One region of the Nakamurella multipartita DSM 44233 genome, then DNA from elsewhere that is predicted to be linked to it. Evidence: riboswitches for the same ligand, from Rfam matches in the RefSeq annotation. Region 1 holds a riboswitch; each other region holds the start of a gene.
The links. Region 1 has a riboswitch for thiamine pyrophosphate ahead of NAMU_RS28955 ((deoxy)nucleoside triphosphate pyrophosphohydrolase). Riboswitches for the same ligand answer to the same signal wherever they lie in the genome.

Region 2: linked by a shared signal. The riboswitch ahead of NAMU_RS08325 (ABC transporter substrate-binding protein) and the one ahead of NAMU_RS28955 ((deoxy)nucleoside triphosphate pyrophosphohydrolase) in region 1 are both predicted to bind thiamine pyrophosphate.
Region 3: linked by a shared signal. The riboswitch ahead of thiD (bifunctional hydroxymethylpyrimidine kinase/phosphomethylpyrimidine kinase) and the one ahead of NAMU_RS28955 ((deoxy)nucleoside triphosphate pyrophosphohydrolase) in region 1 are both predicted to bind thiamine pyrophosphate.

What each region holds. Positions count from the first base shown of each region.
Region 1 is NC_013235.1:4,805,868-4,808,118, reverse strand. It holds gene NAMU_RS21445 (mannosyltransferase) at 1-856, shown strand, start outside; TPP riboswitch at 907-1,018, shown strand; gene NAMU_RS28955 ((deoxy)nucleoside triphosphate pyrophosphohydrolase) at 1,213-2,088, shown strand; gene NAMU_RS21435 (ABC transporter substrate-binding protein) at 2,186-2,251, shown strand, end outside.
Region 2 is NC_013235.1:1,834,169-1,836,419, reverse strand. It holds gene cysK (cysteine synthase A) at 1-362, shown strand, start outside; gene epsC (serine O-acetyltransferase EpsC) at 362-946, shown strand; TPP riboswitch at 1,001-1,095, shown strand; gene NAMU_RS08325 (ABC transporter substrate-binding protein) at 1,089-2,171, shown strand; gene NAMU_RS08320 (ABC transporter permease) at 2,168-2,251, shown strand, end outside.
Region 3 is NC_013235.1:1,414,447-1,416,697, forward strand. It holds gene thiD (bifunctional hydroxymethylpyrimidine kinase/phosphomethylpyrimidine kinase) at 1-841, opposite strand, end outside; TPP riboswitch at 832-928, opposite strand; gene NAMU_RS31700 (putative leader peptide) at 988-1,104, shown strand; gene NAMU_RS06440 (amidohydrolase family protein) at 1,199-2,092, shown strand; gene NAMU_RS06445 (cysteine dioxygenase) at 2,089-2,251, shown strand, end outside.

The DNA.
Region 1 (2,251 bases):
CATCACCGCGTTGGGCCTGTGGCTGGAACCGGTGCGCACCACTTTCAACTACGGCCAGATCAACCTGTTCCTGTGCGCGCTGCTGCTCGCCGGGGCGGTGGCCAGCAAGGAATGGTTGGCCGGCGCGTCGGTTGGGCTGGCCGCCGGGGTGAAGCTGACCCCGGCCATCACCGGGCTGTACTACCTGCTGCAGCGCCGGTGGTCGGCCGTCGCCTGGTCGGTCGTCTTCTTCGCCGGCACCGTGTTGCTCGGGCTGGCGCTGGTGCCCTCGGAGACGGTCCGGTTCTTCACCGCGCTGATGTTCGACCCGGCCCGGACCGGCCCGGTGTGGTCGGCCATCAACCAGTCGCTGCGCGGGGCGATCGCCCGGCTCGCCGGCCAGGACCTGACCACGCTGTGGCTGGTGACCGCCGTGCTCGCGGCGGCGCTGGGCCTGTGGGCGGCGTGGGCGTGCCTGCGGGTCGGCGACCGGACCGCGGGGTTGCTGGCCGTACAGATCACCGGGCTGCTGATCTCGCCCATCTCCTGGTCGCACCACTGGGTCTGGGTGTTGCCACTGCTGCTGTGGTGCCTGTTCGGCCCCCGGCAGCGGGTGCCGGCGGTCCGCGGCCTGGCCATCGTCTGGTTCATCGCCACCTGCAGTTATGTGGTCAGCCTGCTGATCGCCCTGCAGTACATCGACCAGCCCGCGTCGCGCCCGGGCTGGCAGTCCGCCCTGGGCGTGGTCTACCCGTTGCTCGGCGTCATCACGCTGGTCGTGCTCGGGGTGCTGGCCATCCGGACGACGGCGCCGAGCGGGCCGAACTCCTCCGATCCCGTCACCCCGCCGGACACGGAGTCGACCCGCTCGGCCTGATCCGCCCCGGCGATGCTCGATGGTGGCCCGGTCCGCTCGGCCAACTACGATGGAATCGACACGGGAGTCCGGTGCGCCGGGCTGAGAGCGGGACGCGCCAGTCCCGGACCGTCGTACCTGATCCGGGTCATGCCGGCGAAGGGACGTCCTGTCCGCTCTCCTCTCGAGCCGCTGGTCGGCTTCCGCGTCGCACGCGTCGGGGAATTGATCCGGCCGGGATCGTCGACCTATTAGGGGTGGTCGACGCTCCCGGCCGGAGCGTGCTGCGCCGTTCGTCCGCCGTTCGCCCGCGTGTCGTCCGGTGTTGGGCCCGTGGTTGGCCCGGCCGGAGACCACCCGTCATAGGCTGTGCGGTCGTGATCCCGCTGCGCGCCACGATGCTCATCGACGCGCCGGTGGAACAGGTCTGCGCGATCCTGGCCCGATCCGACATCTGGACCCGGACGGCCCGCGCGCTCGGCGCCCGCGCCCAGGTCACTGGCCGGGACGGCGCGTCGTTCGCGCCGCTCGCCGACGGCGACCGCATCGCGATCACCGGGCCGCGAACCGGATCGTTCACCGTCGTGGTCGACCTGGACCCCGTGGCGCAGGACGACTCCCGGCTGATCCCGCCGTTGCTGCGGCTGACCGGTCCGAGCGGGCCAGTGGGCGCCGCCACGATCCGGCTGTTCGTGGCCGACACCCCGGCCGGCGCCCTGGTCACCGTCGACGTGGACCTGCAGCCCGGATCCCGACGGGCCCGGTTCCTGCTGGCCTGGCCGAACCTGCGTCGCCGGGTGCTGCGCGGCGAGCAGACCCTGCTGGGCATCGCCGCGTTGGCCGCCGACGAGGTCCAGGTGGTGGTGGCCGGTGCGATCGTCGCTGGCGGCCGGGTACTCGCCGCCCGCCGCAGCGCCCCGGCCTCGCTGGCCGGCCGGTGGGAGCTGCCGGGCGGCAAGGTCGATCCGGGCGAATCCGACGCGGCCGCCCTGACCCGCGAGCTGCGGGAGGAACTGGGCGTCGAGGTCGAGGTCGGCGAGCAGATCGGCCCGGATGTCGCGCTCGGGCCGCGCCGGGTGCTGCGCTGCCTGCGGGCGCGCCTGCTCGATCCGACGCGCCCGATCGAGCCCACCGAACACGACCAGGTGCGCTGGTTGACCGCCGACGAACTCGACGAACCGGACTGGCTGGACGCGGACGACGAGCTGCTGCCGCATCTGCGCACGGCGTTGGCCGCTCGCGGTCACGATTAACCAAGTTGGAATACGCCGATCGAGTCAGGCGTGGCACGATGCGGTCATGTCAACGGCCGCTCACAAGGCCGGGTCCGCCGCTCGTCAGGAGTAGATCTTGTCGTTCTTCGAGAAGTTCCGCGTACGTCCTATGCTCGCCGGCGGTGCCGCGCTGGCAATCGTG
Region 2 (2,251 bases), 3.0 Mb from region 1:
AGGCGCGCAAGCCCGGGGTGCAGATCATCGGCGTCGAGCCGGCCGAGTCGCCCATCCTCAACGGCGGCGCCCCCGGCCCGCACAAGATCCAGGGCATCGGCGCCAACTTCGTGCCCGAGATCCTGGACCGGACCGTCTACGACGAGATCATCGACGTCGACGCCGAGACCGCCGTGGCCGTGGCCCGGGACGCCGCCAAGCGGGAGGGACTGCTGGTCGGCATCTCCTCCGGCGCCGCGATCCACGCGGCGATCCAGGTCGCCGGCCGCCCGGAGAACGCCGGCAAGCTGATCGTGGTGATCATCCCGTCCTTCGGCGAGCGGTACCTCACCTCGGTGCTGTACTCAGACTTGATGGACTGATGGGCGGTTTGTCCGACGCGGTCGGCCTGCTCCGCGAGGATCTGCAGGCCGCCCGGGAACGCGACCCGTCGGCACGCTCGCTGGTGGAGATCGCCCTGGGCTACCCCGGTCTGCACGCCGTCTGGTGCCACCGGCTGGTGCACCGGATGTGGCACACCCCGGGCCTGCGGCTGCCGGCCCGGCTGCTCTCGCAGCTGGCGCGGGCGATCACCGGGATCGAGATCCACCCCGGGGCCCGGCTGGGCCGGCGGCTGTTCATCGATCACGGCATGGGCGTGGTGATTGGCGAGACCGCGGAGGTCGGCGACGACGTGCTGCTGTTCCACGGGGTGACCCTGGGCGGCCGGTCCATGCGGCCGGGCAAGCGGCATCCGACGCTGGGCGACCGGGTGACCGTCGGCGCCGGGGCCAAGATCCTGGGCCCGGTGTCCATCGGTGACGGGGCCCAGGTCGGCGCGAACGCGGTGGTCATCACCGACGTGCCCGCCGAGTTCCTGGCCGTCGGCATCCCGGCCAAGCTGCGGCCCCTCCCGGGCACCGTGAGCCCTCTCGCCTACGCCGACGACCCGGCCATCTACATCTGAGGAGGCGAGCCGGATCGAGCCGGATCGAGCGCGGTACGAGCTGGAGTAGGGTGGGCTCTCGACACGGGGTGCCCCCACCGGGGCTGAGAGAAAACCCGTTGAACCTGATCTAGTTCGTACTAGCGAAGGGATTGTCGCTTCCATGCGCACGCCCCTGCGGCGAGCATCGCTCGTTGCACCCCTGCTCGTCCTGCTCACCGCGCTCGTCGCCTGCTCCTCGGGCGCGTCCGCCGGATCCGGGACCGGCACGCCATCATCGGCGGCCGCGTCCGGGTCGGGATCGGCTCCGGCCGGCGAGCGGACCGCGGTCCGTTTCGCGCTGGACTGGACCCCCAACACCAACCACACCGGCCTGTACGTGGCCCAGCAGCAGGGCTGGTTCGAGCAGGCCGGCATCGACCTGCAGATCCTGCCGTACAACACCGCCCTGCCCGAGACCCTGGTCGACGCCGGTAATGCCGAGTTCGGCGTCAGCTTCCAGGACAGCACTACCGTCGCCCAGGCCGCCGGCGCGGACATCGTCTCGGTGCTGGCCGTGCTACAGCACTGGGCCACCGGGATCGGCGTGCGGGCCGACCGCACCGACCTGAACTCGCCCAAGGACCTGGACGGCAAGACCTACGCCGGATTCGGCGGCCCGACCGAGGAGCCGCTGCTCAAGACGGTCATCCGCGACGACGGCGGCACGGGCGAGTTCACCACCGTCACCCTGGGCACCTCGGCCTACGAGGCGCTGTACTCGGGCAACGTCGACTTCACCATCCCCTTCCTGGCCTGGGAGGGCATCGAGGCCGAGCACAACGGCACGCCGATGAAGTACTTCAAGTACACCGATTACGGCTTCCCGGACGCGTACTCGGTGGTGATCATCGGCAACCGCAGCTGGCTGGCCGAGCACCCGGACGTGGCCAAGGCCTTCGTGCAGACGCTGCAGCGCGGCTACCAGTTCGCCGCCGACCAGCCGGACGAGGCGGCCGCGCTGCTCATTGCGGCCAACCCGGGGGCCTTCCCGGACGAGTCGCTGGTCACCGAGAGCCAGCAGCTGCTGGCCACGAAATACATGAAGAACGACACCGGCACGGTCGGGCCGCAGACGCAGGCCCAGTGGGCGGCCTACGGCTCGTTCCTCTACGACAACGGGCTGCTGATCGGCCCGGACGGCGCCCCGCTGACCGCCGAGCCGGATTACTCGACCCTGTTCACCGACGAGTACCTCTCGTCATGACCGCTCGGTCCGAATCGCTGCCCCGCGCCGGCGTCGCCGCCGCGGGGGCGGCGCCGGTCGGGCCGGTCGCCCGGTCCCGC
Region 3 (2,251 bases), 2.7 Mb from region 1:
ACCACTCCTGGGTGGAGAAGGTGGCCGGGAACAGCGCGTGCAGATGATCCACCGGCCCCCGGCCCTGACCGACGCCCAGCGCCGCCCCACCGGCCAGGGCACCGGTCAGCCAGGCCTTGGCGTCGACCGCCGCGGCCGCCCAGGACTCGCGCTGCGGCCGCAACGCGGCCAGCGCGGACGACAGGGAGCAGCCGGTGCCGTGGGTGTTCGTGGTCGACACCCACGGGCCGGGCACCAGGGTCACCGAGCCGTCCGGCCCGACCAGGGCGTCGGTGGCCAGCTGATCGCCGTCGGCGCCGGCCGAGCCCAGATGGCCGCCCTTGACCAGGACCTGCGCCCCGGTGCTGGAGGCCAACGCCTTGCCCTGGGCGATGGCCCCGTCCAGATCCCGGGCCGGCTCGTCACCCACCAGCACGGCCAGCTCGGCGACGTTCGGGGTGAGCAGGTCGGCCCGGGGCAGCAATGCGCGCAACGCGGACTCGGCGTTCTCGTCCAGCAGCCGGTCGCCGCTGGTGGCGACCATCACCGGGTCCAGCACCACGAACGGCGGGCGGTGGGTGGCCAACCAGGTATCGACGACGGCGATGTTCTCGGCCGAGCCGAGCATGCCGATCTTCACCGCGTCCACGGCGATGTCGTCACTGATCGCGTCCAGCTGCTGGGCCAGGAAAGAGGCCGGCGGGCTGAACACCCCCCGCACCCCGGCGGTGTTCTGCGCGGTCAGCGAGGCGATCACGGCCATGCCGTAAGTGCCTTGGGCGGCAAAGGTTTTCAGGTCGGCCTGGATGCCGGCCCCGCCGGAGGGATCGGACCCGGCGATGGACAGAACGCGGACAGTCATGACGACATCCCTTCGCTAGCATGACCTAGATCAGGTGGTTACGGGTGTGGTTCTCAGCCCGTCGTCCGGGCACCCCGTGTCTGGATGGCAACCTACCAGCATGTCGCTCGTTGACAGGGTCGTCCGCCGCTGCCTAGTCTCGCCGCATGCAGCGCGGGACCGAGCGGAGTGTGTCCGCGTCCGCCGCTGTCCTGAGCCGGTGTGAACACCGCCGCCGGCACGTCGACCTGAACCGGGTCGCCAGCGCCATCTGTTGCCGCTGAATCCGGCACTGATCCCCAGCCCTTCTCGGGTGCGGGGCAGTGCTCTCGGCACTCCTCGGCATCATTCCTGGCAACCCCGCGAAGGGCACGGGCCATGACGGCTCCCCGCACCATCGACATTCATCAACACCTGTGGCCGGTCGACCTGATCGAGGCGTTGCGCCGGTGCAGCGTCCCACCCCGGCTCGACGGCTGGACGCTGTACCTGCCCGGTGAACCCGCGTATCAGGTCGACCCGGCCGACCACGATCCGCAAAGCCGTCGGGCCACCGAGTCCGGCCGGATCGTGCTCGGCCTGTCCAGCCCGCTGGGCATCGAGGACCTGCCGCCGGAGCAGGCCGCACCCCTGTTGGCCGCCTGGCACGACGGGGTCGCCCGGTTGCGGCCCGACTTCGACGCCTGGGCCTCGGTCGCCGGTCGCGACCCGGATCTGACCGCGCTGCGGCAGCAGCTGGCCCAGGGCTTCGTCGGCCTGCAGATCCCGGCGACCGCGCTGGCCGGCCCGGCCGACGTCGAGCGGCTCGGCGAGGTGCTGGCGCTGGTTCAGGCGGCCGACCGTCCGGTGTTCGTCCACCCCGGACCGGTGCCCGCGGCCGGCGCCGACCGGCCGGCCTGGTGGGCCGCCGTCGTCGACTACCCGACCCAGTTGCAGGCCGCCTGGTGGGCCTGGTTCGCCGCCGGCCGGTCCCAGTTCCCTTCCCTGCGCGTGTGTTTCGCGGCCGGCGCGGGTCTCGCTCCGGTCCACCACGAGCGATTCCAGGCCCGCGCCGGCCGCACCGTCACGGTGGACCCGCACACCTTCGTGGAGACGTCCTCGTACTCGCGGCAGGGCGTGGACGCCCTCACCCGCGCCGTCGGCGTCGACCCGATCGTGGTGGGCAGCGACCGCCCCTACGGCACACCGCATCGCACCGACCTGGGCGAGGCCGCCCGGACCGCCTTCACGCAGACCAATCCGTACCGACTTTTGACCGGAGAACGACCATGACCGGCACCGCAACCCAGACCCTGGACCGCACCCCCGACATCGACCCGATCGACCCGGCCGCCGACGTGGCCGGCCGCCTGGACGGCGTGACCGTCGCCGCCCGGCAGGCCCGCTCGCTCGCGCAGCAGGCCGGCCGGCTCACCCTGGAGAACCTGCCCG